3 regions of the Vibrio olivae genome follow, and region 2 is predicted to be linked to each of the others. Evidence: riboswitches for the same ligand, from Rfam matches in the RefSeq annotation. Region 2 holds a riboswitch; each other region holds the start of a gene.
What was found. Region 2 has a riboswitch for thiamine pyrophosphate ahead of thiC (phosphomethylpyrimidine synthase ThiC). Riboswitches for the same ligand answer to the same signal wherever they lie in the genome.
Positions count from the first base shown of each region.

Region 1 (4,427 bases), on a different contig from region 2:
ACATTGCAAAGGGGCGTTGATAAGGAGGCAGGCCGACAACATCACGTTGATTGGCGACAATCCGACCACGGCTTGGTTCAATAAACCCCGCCATCAATGCCAGTAAGGTCGATTTTCCAGCCCCACTCGGGCCAAGTAACGCCACCCGCGCCCCTGCAGTAACACGTAAATCAAAACAGAAATGCTCATTTTGATACTCATAGAGAACGTTATCTAGGGCTAGCATGTTGTTTCCTTTAAACCTGTGTTTGAAGCAATAATTGACGTTTTTCGGGGTTTAATGAGCCATTCCACCAGAGAGAAAACGCCAATACTCAGCAATAACATGACTACCGATACCACCGCGGCCGAAGCCATTTGATAACTCCCCAGCAACTGGAATAAATAGAGCGGTAACGTTTTAAACTCTTGGCTACCAAAAAGCGCGATAGCGCTTAAATCGCCAATCGCAAACATAAAGCAAATCGAAAGCGCTTGCGCGACGGGTTTATGCAAAGCCCGCCATTCCACGACTCGAAAACGCTGCCAACCTTTGAGCCCGAGCGAAGCACACAAATATTGATATTGCTGCTCCACATGCAACATCGGCTGAGCCAAGGTTTTGATAACGTAAGGCAGCCCCATTAATGCATTAACCACAACCACAATCAGCCAAGCCAGTTGAAAGACATCCGTAAATTGACGCAACAAAACAAACAACCCAGTGCTCAATACCAAACCAGGCGTAATTAAGATAATCGCCCCCAGCATCTCAATGCCGTTTGCTCGACGGTTTTTGTCTTGCACACGCCAGCGACGACTGGTGGATAAAATGGCGATGCCCGCACTTAATGCTAAGCCACTCGACATGACGGCCACTTGTAGTGATGCACCAAGTGCAGACCAAAACTCGCTATCTGCCAATACTTTGAAAAATGCCGAGTTGATGCCACTGATAAACACCATCAGCAGAGGTGAAAAAACAAATATCACCGTTATTGTGATGACTCCCATATCCCAAACTCTCACCAACATAGACTCTCGCCCTTTAAACTGGGTTTGACGATAGCTGATACCGTTGATTGGTAAAGGCTTAGCAAAACGCTGAATACTCAAGGCTAAGGTGCCACATAAAAGCATTTGCCACATCGCAAGGAGTGCGCCACTTTGTAAGTCAAAATCAAACTTAATCGCTTGATAAATGGCCAATTCAATGGTCGTAGATTTGGGGCCTCCGCCGAGCGCCATCACCGTCGCGAAACTGGTAAAGCACAGCATAAATACCAACCCACATACCGAAGGTAATTGCTGCCTTAGCCGCGGCCACTCAACCCATTTGAATTTATCCCATGCTGACATGCCCAAATGCGCGCATAACTTATGCTGTTCACCGGGTATGGTTTCCAACGATTGATATAACAGGCGCGTCGCGTAGGGCAAATTAAAAAACACGTGGGCGAGTAGAATCCCGCCGAGGCCATAAATAGAAAAAGGCAGAGTGAAATCGAAATGCTCAAGCCACTTGGCCACAAGACCACTGTTGCCGTAAATCGCTAATAGACCAAAAACGCCAACCAACACTGGCATCACCAGCGTGGTGCCAAATATTTTTATGATCCAGCTCTTCGCCGCGAAGTGACGCCGTGATAACGCCAAAGCGACAGGCAAGGCCCCGCCCACACTAAGCAGCATCGAGAGGAAAGCTTGATAGAAACTGAATTGCGTCACGTGGCGATAATAGCTGTCTTGCCATAAGAAGCTAATATCGCCGAGCGGCGCGCGCATTAACAGCGCACTAAGCGCAGCGATCACCAGCGCTGCAATGACAAAAGCAACGCCGATACCGATTTTAGGTGTTGAGTTCAAAGCGACGCCTATTGAGTGAGCGCATTACGCCATTCACGAATCCAAGCTTTACGTTTTTCTGCAACTTGCTGATCACTGAAACTCAGCGCTTTGCTCGGTATCGTTAAGCTCGAAAATCCTTCGGGTAGCGCGACATCCATCGCGGGATACATCCAGTTGGTCGTAGGAATCACACCTTGAAATTCAGGGCTGAGAATAAACGCCATAAATTGATCGGCAAGCTGTGGATGTGCACTGCTCGCCACCTTCGCTGCCACTTCAACTTGAGTGTAATGTCCTTCACTAAAATTTGCGGCAGCGTAATGATCATCTTGCTCCGCGATTAGATGATAAGCTGGTGAGGTGGTATAGGAAAGCACCATATCCGCCTCGCCCTCTAAAAACATAGAGTAAGCTTCAGACCAGCCTTTGGTTACTGTTACGGTTTTTTGAGCAAGTTGCTGCCAAGCCGCCGGGGATTGATCTCCATAAACCGATTTCATCCATAAAAGCAGCCCCTGTCCTGGTGTTGACGTTCGCGGATCTTGATAAATGATCTTGAGATCATCACGCTTTTCGACCAATTCTTTGAGGCTCGTAGGCGGATTGGAGAGCTGAGTTTTATTGTACACAAACGCGAAATAACCATAATCATAGGGAACGAACACCTCGTCATTCCAACCATTTGGAACCGTAACAGCTTGAGTATCAACTGAATGTTTGGCTAGCAACCCTGTCGATTTGGCTTCACTCATTAAATTATTATCGAGCCCCAACACAATATCCGCTTTAGTACTGCTACCTTCAAGGCGTAATCGGTTGAGAATCGATACCCCATCATCCAGCGTGACAAAGTTAACATCACACCCGCATTTAGCCTCAAATGCTTGTTCGATTTTAGGGCCAGGCCCCCAATCTGAAGCAAAGGAATCATAGGTATAAATGGTTAATGTGTTATCCGCTGCGTTCGCAGAATTAGACACGGCAGCAGTCGCCACCAAGATACTAGTAAGAAGGGTATATTTTACGTGTTTCACGGCTCGCTCTCTTGTTTGAGCGGCACAGGCTTGAGGTTGGGTTGCGTTACTTGCAGGTATCCAGACTCAATTCCTACGCCAGCATTATCTGGTTCAGGTTTACGGGTCCCAAAGCAAGCTTTGATCTCAGCGTCATTCATCTTTGAATGATGAGCCCCCCGATGAGTTGAAACGGCATTGTAAAGGTTAATGTCTGAAATGGCTATAAGTGCAGCCATTAACTGCGTTGATCATACCCCCAACGTGGTACGAGACCTTGCTCAATACCAAGATGGTCCAGCACTCGAGCCACCATAAAATCAACCAAGTCTTCGATACTGGTTGGCTGATGATAAAAACCAGGGGCGGCCGGCATAATGGTGACGCCACGCTTTGCGAGTGTCAGCATGTTTTCAAGGTGAATCGCTGAAAATGGCGTTTCGCGCACAACCAGCACCAGCTGACCTTTCTCTTTAATCACGACATCAGCGGCGCGTTCAATCAAGTTATCGGACATGCCATGGGCGATTGAGGCCACACTACCCGCCGAACATGGGCATACCACCATCCGTTTTGGCGCCGCAGAGCCGGACGCGACAGGGGAGAACCAATCCTCTTTGCCACAAACCACCAATTGCTGAGCATCACACTGAAAATGGTCGACCAACAACTTTTGCGCGGCTTCAGGGTTAGCTGGCAATTGCAACTGATGCTCGGTGGCGAGTACGACTCGCGCAGCAGATGAAATCAGCAAGTAGACGGTATAATCAGCAGCGAGTAAGCTTTCAAGCAAGCGCAGACCATAAGGCGCACCGGATGCGCCTGTCCATGCCAAAGTGATGCGTTTTGAATCTGTCATAGAACTCATCCGTGTGCGGTTGCTAATTGCGTTAACAGCTTGTCATGAATACCTTCAAACCCACCGTTACTCATTACCAATATTTGGTCCCCCGGGTGAGCATGGCGCACAATATCCGCGACAAAATCATCAATCTGGTGACCAACGAAGGCGGGCTGTAAGCAACTTTCAGCAACATCTTTCACTGACCACTCAATGTTATTAGGCTGGAATAAAAATACGCTATCCGCTTTAGCGAGCGAAGCGGCCAGCGTGTCTTTGTGAACTCCACGCTTCATCGTTGCTGAGCGAGGCTCAACCACCGCAATGATTTTTTTATCCCCCACCTTGTTACGTAAACCATCCAAAGTCAGTTCAATGGCGGTTGGGTGATGGGCGAAATCATCGTACAAGGTAACCCCATTGACTTCCCCTTTCAGCTCAAGACGACGTTTAGTATTGATAAAGCGTCCCAGTGCGTCACACGCGAGTTCTGGCGTTACACCAACATGACGCGCCGCAGCGATCGCCATCAGTGCATTATCCACGTTATGATCTCCCACCAAATGCCAATTCACCTGTCCCACTTTCTCATTACTGAGATAAACATCAAACCGCGAACCCTCTTTGGTGATCTTCTCGGCTCGCCAATCCCCTTGCTCACCACTGGTTTCGGTCTCACTCCAGCAACCACGACTTAAAACATCTTGTAACGCCACGTCTTTTTGCGGCATGAGAATGCGACCATT
Region 1 is NZ_JBHMEP010000014.1:39,026-43,452, forward strand. It holds gene thiQ (thiamine ABC transporter ATP-binding protein) at 1-226, opposite strand, end outside; gene thiP (thiamine/thiamine pyrophosphate ABC transporter permease ThiP) at 220-1,845, opposite strand; gene thiB (thiamine ABC transporter substrate binding subunit) at 1,854-2,861, opposite strand; TPP riboswitch at 2,915-3,032, opposite strand; gene ACFFUV_RS21680 (flavin prenyltransferase UbiX) at 3,079-3,699, opposite strand; gene mpl (UDP-N-acetylmuramate:L-alanyl-gamma-D-glutamyl-meso-diaminopimelate ligase) at 3,705-4,427, opposite strand, start outside.
Region 1: linked by a shared signal. The riboswitch ahead of thiB (thiamine ABC transporter substrate binding subunit) and the one ahead of thiC (phosphomethylpyrimidine synthase ThiC) in region 2 are both predicted to bind thiamine pyrophosphate.

Region 2 (4,427 bases):
TCGCCTAATGAATTGATTAAGCATTCTCCTTGCGGTTTAGTTACAATTCTTAACTCCTCCGAGCATAATGGACTTGCTATGAAACTTTCTCGTCGTCGATTTATTCAGTCATCATTTGCTTTTACTGCGTTATCTGTGCTGCCAGCTTGTAGTGTTAATCGAAGTTATGATCAACAAGGACGCCCGGTTTATGACCTTACTGCAATGCCTTCCAAAGCTGAGCTGGTACCTGGTTATCAGACATCGATTTTAGGCTTTAATGGACAAATTCCAGCACCGACGATTCGTTGTAAGCAAGGTCAGAAAGTGACGATACGTTTTACCAATTTACTTTCGGAGCCGACAACTATTCACTGGCACGGACTTCGAATTCCAATTGAAATGGATGGTGTGCCGTTTCTGAGTCAGCCCCCTATTATGCCGGGTGAAACCTTTGTCTATGAGTTTACGCCGCCGGATGCGGGTACCTTTTGGTATCACCCTCATATGAATAGTGTGGTTCAACTTGGTAAAGGCCTCGTCGGGCTAATTATTGTTGATGAAGCTTCTCCCGTTAAGTTTGAGGAAGATCATCAAGTCATGGTTAAGCATTGGCATGTTGACCCGCAGGGCGAATGGAAGGATTTGATGATCCCCCGTTTAAGTGCTCGTATGGGAACTCCAGGCGAGTGGGGGACGGTCAATGGTTCACATAACCCGAGCTATTCGTTACAAGAGAATGCGACAACGCGTGTACGCATTGCCAACGTTGATAATACATTAACTTACCCGATTCGACTCGAAGGCGTTGATGCATGGGTTATTGCTATTGATGGCAACCCAGTGAAACGTCCTTATCCGCTCTCAGAGCACAAAGTTGGTCCTGGCATGAGGGTTGATGTGGGGTTTATCGCTCCTCAAGCTGGAGAGCGTGTTTACGTGCGATATATGAAAGGTAAGTTTCCTTTCCCTCTTTGTGAGTTTCAGTGCGTAAAATCTAATTTGTCTCCAGCGAATGTGCTGCCCCGTTTGCCATTGAACCCAATACCTCAAATCGATTTGGATAACGCCCAGCAAATTGATTTTGTCTTTGAATGGCAGGGGGCGGTGACGCCCGTCGATGACACTGGAAAGGCCTCTCCAACTTTTTGGTTGATCAATAAGCGAGCCTGGAATGGGATGAGCGAAAATAGTATCCCAGCTGCTTTAGCGTCTTTGCAGCGCGGAAAGACTTATATTTTTAATTTGAAAAATGTTACTCAGTATCATCACCCTATACATCTTCATGGTCATACGTTTACCGTACTTGAATTGGATGGTGTGAAACTAGATGAACCCTTTCATACTGATACCGTTTTGCTTGGAAAGAACGGAAGTGCAAAAGCAGCCTTTGTTGCAGATAATCCAGGTCGTTGGATGTATCACTGTCATGTCATTGAACATTTAAAAACGGGGTTAATGGGATACATTGAAGTTACGTGACTCCTGTAACTTTTTAAAAATATTAAATTAATAGGGAAAAGTATCGTACTTTTCTTATAACTTATTTTTTAAAACTATCTATAAAATCCCGTCTTGGGTTATAAGGGAAATATCTATGGGACAATCGGCTATTTTGGGCTTCATTGCGCTTGGTGGAGCGCTTGGTGCTTGTTCACGCTATCTAATTTCTGAGTTTTGTATTTTTCTATTTGGACGCGGTTTTCCTTACGGAACATTAACCGTCAATGTGCTTGGTTCTTTCGTTATGGGTCTGATCATGGCTCTGTTCCAAAAAGAACTACTGGCAGTTGAACCTTGGCGTCAAATCATTGGATTGGGTTTTCTTGGCGCGTTAACCACGTTCTCTACGTTCTCTATGGATAATGTCATTTTGTTGCAACAAGGGGCGTTTTTTAAAATGGGGTTAAACGTGATTCTCAACGTAGTGCTCAGCATTTCTGCTGCTTGGGTTGGGTTTCAAATCTTGACTAAGAGCTAAATTAATACCACACCGCTTGGTTTTGTCATTTCATTTACCTATAATCGATTTACTTGTCGGAGTGCCATATGGCTGAGACCGTTTATTCGGGATCCGTTGAACCTGATCTGGTTAGTACCAGCGAAGGGAACAGGAGAAGATATTTTCGTCAGATGAAGTCGTACTGACTTTCCTATCCAATGATCGTACAACGTATTTTTCGTCGGCGATCCCTCTTGTTGCATCTTTCCGTCAAGCATTTTTATTCTTCATTAATAGGAAAAATGCTATGTCGAGTCGAAAGCAATCTAGGCTAGAAGCCAAACAGTTTATAGATACACTATCTGTCCAGTTATACCCCAATTCAAATAAAGTTTACGTCTCCGGAAACTTGACCAATGTACACGTACCGATGCGTGAAATTTGTCTGGCTGACAGTTTGGTTGGTGGAACGAAACAAGCACCAATCTATGAGCCCAATGAGCCTATTCGTGTCTATGATACTTCTGGTGTTTATACCGACCCAAGCCACCAAATCGACCTATATTCGGGCTTACCTAAGTTACGGCAAACTTGGATTGATCAGCGTTGTGATACTGAAAAGCTCGCCCACGTTAGCTCTCAATACACGCGCGAGCGTTTAGATGACCAAACGCTGGATGAGCTTCGTTATGGTCATTTGCCTGAGGTTCGTCGCGCTAAGTCCGGCCTATGTGTCACACAGCTTCATTATGCTCGCCGCGGTATTATCACACCAGAAATGGAATTCATCGCTATTCGTGAAAATATGGGCAGAGCACACTATCGTGATGAGGCTCTGAACCAGCAGCACCCAGGGCAAAGTTTTGGAGCCCACTTACCAAATGATATTACGGCTGAATTTGTCCGTGACGAAGTGGCAAAAGGGCGTGCGATTATCCCTTCAAATATTAATCACCCTGAGTCTGAACCAATGATCATTGGTCGAAATTTTTTGGTTAAAGTAAACGCCAATATTGGCAATTCTTCTGTGTCATCGTCGATTGAGGAAGAGGTCGAAAAGCTGATATGGGCTACTCGATGGGGAGCTGATACGGTGATGGATTTATCAACCGGTCGCAATATCCATGAAACCCGTGAATGGATATTGCGTAACAGCCCGGTTCCGATTGGAACCGTGCCCATGTATCAGGCGCTAGAAAAGGTTAATGGTATTGCAGAAAACTTAAATTGGAATGTGATGCGCGATACCTTAATTGAGCAAGCAGAGCAGGGTGTCGATTACTTTACGATTCATGCTGGTGTTCTATTGCGCTACGTACCTATGACCGCAAAAAGAGTGACAGGTATTGTTTCTCGAGGCGGCTCTATTATTGCGAAATGGTGTTTAGCTCATCATCAAGAGAGCTTTCTTTATACTCATTTCCGAGAGATTTGCCAGATTTGTGCTCAGTATGATGTCGCTTTGTCTTTGGGGGATGGTTTGAGACCCGGTTCAGTGGCTGATGCTAATGACGAAGCTCAATTTGCCGAACTGAGAACGCTTGGTGAGCTGACGAAAATTGCTTGGGAATATGATGTTCAGGTTATTATCGAGGGGCCGGGGCATATTCCAATGCAGATGATTAAAGAGAATATGGATCAGCAACTAGAGCACTGCCATGAAGCTCCATTCTATACGCTAGGACCATTAACAACAGATATTGCACCAGGCTATGACCACATTACCTCCGGTATTGGTGCTGCCTTAATTGGATGGTACGGGTGCGCTATGCTTTGCTACGTAACGCCCAAAGAACACTTGGGATTACCGAATAAGCAAGATGTTAAAACCGGCTTAATTACCTATAAGTTGGCTGCACATGCTGCGGATCTTGCGAAAGGTCACCCTGGAGCTCAAATACGCGATAACGCTTTATCCAAAGCTCGGTTTGAATTTCGCTGGCAAGATCAATTCAATTTATCACTCGACCCCGATACGGCACGTGAATTTCATGACGAAACGTTGCCACAAGAATCTGGCAAAGTTGCGCATTTTTGTTCGATGTGCGGACCTAAATTTTGCTCAATGAAGATTTCTCAAGAGGTCAGAGAGTACGCAAAAGATGAAGCGCAAGTCGCGGCTGATCAGTTGATTACGATAACGTTAGTCGAAGACCCATTAGAAGGTATGCGCCAAAAGTCTCAAGAGTTTTTGAATTCAGGTTCTGAGCTTTACCATCCTGTAAGTGGCTCAACCACCAAGGAGAAGGTGGAATGAACATCCTGATTCCTTATGAATGTATTGAGCTGACAGCAACGATTCAACGTCATTTATTGTTTGCTGAGCGCCATGGGTTTGCTATTGATGATGTGGTTATCGGTGTTAGTCGAAGTGGATATTTTGAGTTAACCAGTCAAGACCAATGCACTCAAACGTTGACGACAGACTGTACGTCATCTCCGCCACTGGATGGTGCCAATCTGGCGATTTATTATCAATCACTATCGACTGAAAGCGTTGACGATA
Region 2 is NZ_JBHMEP010000011.1:767-5,193, forward strand. It holds gene ACFFUV_RS20210 (multicopper oxidase family protein) at 79-1,461, shown strand; gene crcB (fluoride efflux transporter CrcB) at 1,577-1,960, shown strand; TPP riboswitch at 2,008-2,106, shown strand; gene thiC (phosphomethylpyrimidine synthase ThiC) at 2,229-4,178, shown strand; gene thiE (thiamine phosphate synthase) at 4,175-4,427, shown strand, end outside.

Region 3 (4,427 bases), on a different contig from region 2:
ATCATGATAAGATCGGAAGGTTGATTGGATTTAAGCCGACCTTCTTTAAGTCACGTTACATGGCTTAAACCACAATATCCACAGTATAGACCAGTTTTTTCCATTAGAGTTCAGAAACAAGCATTTAAAGCTTATATTTCAGACGATGCTTCAAAAAAGTGACATCTTGTCTTCGAGTTTATCTCGTCCCACTCAATGGTAAAATCACTATAACGTCGAATTATGAAACAAATACGACACTCTTTATATGGAGGTGAAGCGTACTTTTTTCAAGCTTAACTCGGTATTGAAGAATGGAAGGTGACTGAAACGAGCAACCCGCTACGACTGAGCGGGCTGATGATATTATACGGCAAGCATCTGGTTGGCAAGTTCGCGACCACTGCCGCGGAATTTATCGACAACCTCTTTAAAAGTGGCAGAGATATTGAGTAGGCGAGAATCGGTGTGTTCTGCAAGGTAAACCGATTTCTGGTCATCGCTACTGAAATGATCCCAATTGAGATGAATATCTTTAGCAAGATGAATGATGGAAGCCAATTTAGGCGAAATATCTGCTTCCCGTGGATCGGGGAAATGTTCAATTGCATCGACCATTTCTTTGGGAAACTTCCAGTTTTTTGCCAGTAACGCGCCAAGTTCGGCGCTTGATACATCCAATATTTCTTCTTGTGCTGAAATTGCATCCTGGCCATTCATGACTTTGCTATTGATGACAAGTGCCTGTTCTGGTACCAAGGCATGGATCATCAGCTCTCCGATATTATGCAGAATTCCCGTTGTAAAAGTTTCATCGACATCCATTTTCACACAAGCCGCAATTTTACTCGCGATCACCGACACTTCAAAGATATCTGACCAATACTCTTCCATATTCAGGGTTTCAAGGTGCGGAAATGCGCTGGAAAGGACGGATGCAACAACCAATGTTTTTACTGGCCCTGTTCCGACGCGAATTAATGCCTCATTGACCGATGTTACCGTGCGGTTACCACCAAAATACGCGGAATTTGCCATGCGAAGCAGGCGAGCCGAGAGCACCTGATCCATGGCCAGTTTTTCGGCGAGACGTTTAAAGTCGACGTTATCCTGATTGACCATATCAAGCAGCTCTTGTAGGACTTTTTGAATTCTAGGTAACTCATTCAGGCGAGATATCAAAGGCGCATGGTTCACTATCATTCTCCTTATTCATGCGGTGCCCCTTTCAATATAGGAGAAATTTTTTACTTGATACAAAAGTTGTAAGTCGTGTTTGTGTGGCGCTTAAATTGTTGATTATTGCATTTCCCAGAGGCTAAAAGCTTGTTACCATCGTGGCAGATAGTCGGGGAGCTCATTTGAGCTGAGATCGCGTTAGCGAGACCCGTTGAACCTGATTCAGTTAGTACTGACGTAGGGAACTATTACGCGGTGGTAAAGCCATTTCGTAGCTTTGCTGTCGCTCAGTGCGTTCCTTTACGTCTTGTATTTGGAGATTCCATGCAAGACCAACTTAGCCCACACTCTACCCCCATCGTTCTTACCATCGCCGGTTCAGACTGCAGCGGCGGAGCCGGGATTCAAGCCGATATTAAGGCCATCAGTGCCACGGGTAGCTATGCGTGTTCGGTGATTACCGCCATTACCTCACAAAATACACGAGCCGTTAATGCGATTCTGCCTGTACCCGTTGAGACGATTGAAAGTCAGCTCGATGCCGTATTCAGTGATCTTAACGTTATTGCGATCAAAGTCGGTATGCTAAGTGATGCACCAGTGATTGAAGCTGTAGCGAAGCGTATTGCGGATTATCAGCCGCGCTATTGTGTCGTTGATCCGGTTATGGTCGCCACGTCTGGCGATCGTTTGCAATCACCTTTGGCTGTAGAGACATTAAAAGAGTGTTTATTTCCTGTTGCGGATCTTATTACTCCAAACTTACCCGAAGCGGAGGTGTTAACCGGTGAGTGTTTTGATGAGTCACCAAGCGATGACCAGCAACGGGCTTTATTGAAGCTTGGAGCTCAGGCGGTGTTACTCAAAGGCGGGCATCGTCAAGACTCTGCCCTATCTCGTGATTGGTTATTCAGTGCCCAGCACCGACAGGTATTTGATGCGCCGCGTATTATCACTCGTCATACTCACGGAACAGGCTGCACACTCTCTTCCGCAGTGGCCTCCTATTTAGCACAAGGCGAACGGTTACCTGAGGCGATAAAACGAGCCAAAAACTATATAACTCAAGCAATTGTATCAGCAAATGAACTAAACGTTGGCCAAGGAAGAGGGCCGGTTCAACACTTTTTTTAGCCCATCATTGTACGCGGTTTGGGCTGGTAATGGCTTTGGATGGTGGCGGTATTTTGAGCAGTTATCTTTCAGCAATTTGACACAAACTTGATGCATGTAAGAACATGACTCACTAACATCGAAGTGGGTTATATGTTTACAGACGTTAAGGCGGTTGATGAGAAAGCTCAACATTATTAACAAAAAAGTCGAGCTGATTTTGCTGGCAGCCATGGCATTGGTGTTGGCTCCTTTCGCTCGTTCTTTACCTGTCACCGACTTGCTTGGGTCTGTTGATGCAACTTCGGGTTGGATCATCAGCACCATTACAGATTCCGCTGGTCAGCGCGGCCTGTGGCTAACCATCGTGATTTTAAGTGCGCTTTCTCTGTATAAGCAACCACTGAATCGAACAGAGATTTTTAAATACATTGTCCAATTTACGGTTATTTTTATGATCGCTTACTTTGGTAAGAATGTGCTCAAAGAGTTGCTTGAAAGCCCAAGGCCTTATACCGAATTGCTTACGCATGAGTTGTTGTTGCCCAATCCTGAGCACTTTTACAAGCTTGGCTCTAGTCAGCAATTGGCAATACTCGATCAGGTGGTGGATAAAGTCAGTGAGTGGCGCCTTCGTCACTGGTATCAAGAAATGAACTATTCTTTGCCTTCTGGTCATACCGTCTTTGCGGCGCTTTGTTTGGCGTTCTTTGGCGCGATATTTGTTCGTCAGCAGCGCTTTATTTTGGCCAGTGTGGTTGTCCTATGGGCCACACTAGCTGCATACAGCCGCGTTTGGTTGGGGATGCATCGACCAGAAGACTTGTACGCTGGTATCGTATTTGTCGCGGCCGTCGTCACCTTTACGCCAAACGTGGGTGAGTGGCTGGTGGCCAAAATGCCAGGCCATGTAAAGCAGCAGTGGCTTAAAGCAAGCCATTAAGCAAAAGTAAAAACAATAAAAAAACCCTCGATTGCGAGGGTTTTTGTGTTTATGCAGCAGATGAAAATTAGGCTTTAAATTCCGCCGGTAAGTCGGCAATGTATACCGCTGGTACACCTTCAAAGTCACTGGTAAATAAGACGCCGTCATCACCTGGAGTGAATGATGGGTGTGGATGCGTGATTTGACGGTCGCCATCAAGTACGTCCCAAGATGTGCTGTGTTTACACAGTTTCTTGGCACTTTTGGTTTGCGTGTTCAGTACATACAAGAATGGGTCATTTTCAATGTCGTAGCTTTCTGCATCCGCGACATCGACTGGCGCGTCACAACCGTCTCCGACCATCAGTGAGCCGTCAAAGTTACTCATAAGGTGAGAACAAGGTGGCATGACCATGACTTCTTCGTTCTCTAACGTTTCTGGGTTCGCTTTGTAGATCACGCGATCGGATTGACCTTTAAAGTAAGAAACGTAAGCCATTGCGCTGCCATCTGGAATCCAGAATTCGTGCGTGCAAGATTCACCTTCCGCATGCTCTTTGATCTTACGAACATTGCTACCATCTTCATCCACCAGCCACATGCGTGCGTCAACAAGGTCATGTGGGCCTTCGTGACAAAAACCAATGGTGCTGTCATCAAATGGGCGATAGATTGGGTGGCCAAGCCATGCTTTGTCTTGATGAACCACATCAAGTTTACCTGTTGCGATATCGACTTTGATAAGACGACAGGTTGGGTTGGTGTGGTAGAACTCTGCGAACTTCTCCCAAGAGGTGAGGGGAGCCCAGTCTGCTTTGAGAATTTCGATGCCAACAAGCTTGGTGCAGTCGGAGTTAGCAACCCAAGTGCCGTACCCTTTCCATTGCTCATCAACGGTATAAACCACGCGTTCTTCGAGTGATTCTAAGTCGACTTGCATAAGGTTGAGTTCATTTTTTACGTAGAAGAAGGATTGGTCATCGGTCGCAATGAAACCGCCGAAGGTGTTGTCACCAGAACCTTCTGTTAACTGAGTCGCTTTCTGGGTTGCGAGATCAACAAGGTAGTAGTTGCGATTGCCATCAAAGTCGCCCGCAAGTAGGAGCTTTTGTCCATCTTGAGTAAAGCATTTCTGGTAAAAGTAGTTACGATGACAAATCACATCTTTTGGTGTGATTCGAGTCACCTTCACTTGAGTATCGCTATCCACAAATGTTTCAAACTCAAGGTT
Region 3 is NZ_JBHMEP010000002.1:278,154-282,580, reverse strand. It holds gene ACFFUV_RS11115 (HDOD domain-containing protein) at 346-1,182, opposite strand; TPP riboswitch at 1,319-1,419, shown strand; gene thiD (bifunctional hydroxymethylpyrimidine kinase/phosphomethylpyrimidine kinase) at 1,483-2,292, shown strand; gene ACFFUV_RS11105 (phosphatase PAP2 family protein) at 2,450-3,214, shown strand; gene ACFFUV_RS11100 (oligogalacturonate lyase family protein) at 3,282-4,427, opposite strand, start outside.
Region 3: linked by a shared signal. The riboswitch ahead of thiD (bifunctional hydroxymethylpyrimidine kinase/phosphomethylpyrimidine kinase) and the one ahead of thiC (phosphomethylpyrimidine synthase ThiC) in region 2 are both predicted to bind thiamine pyrophosphate.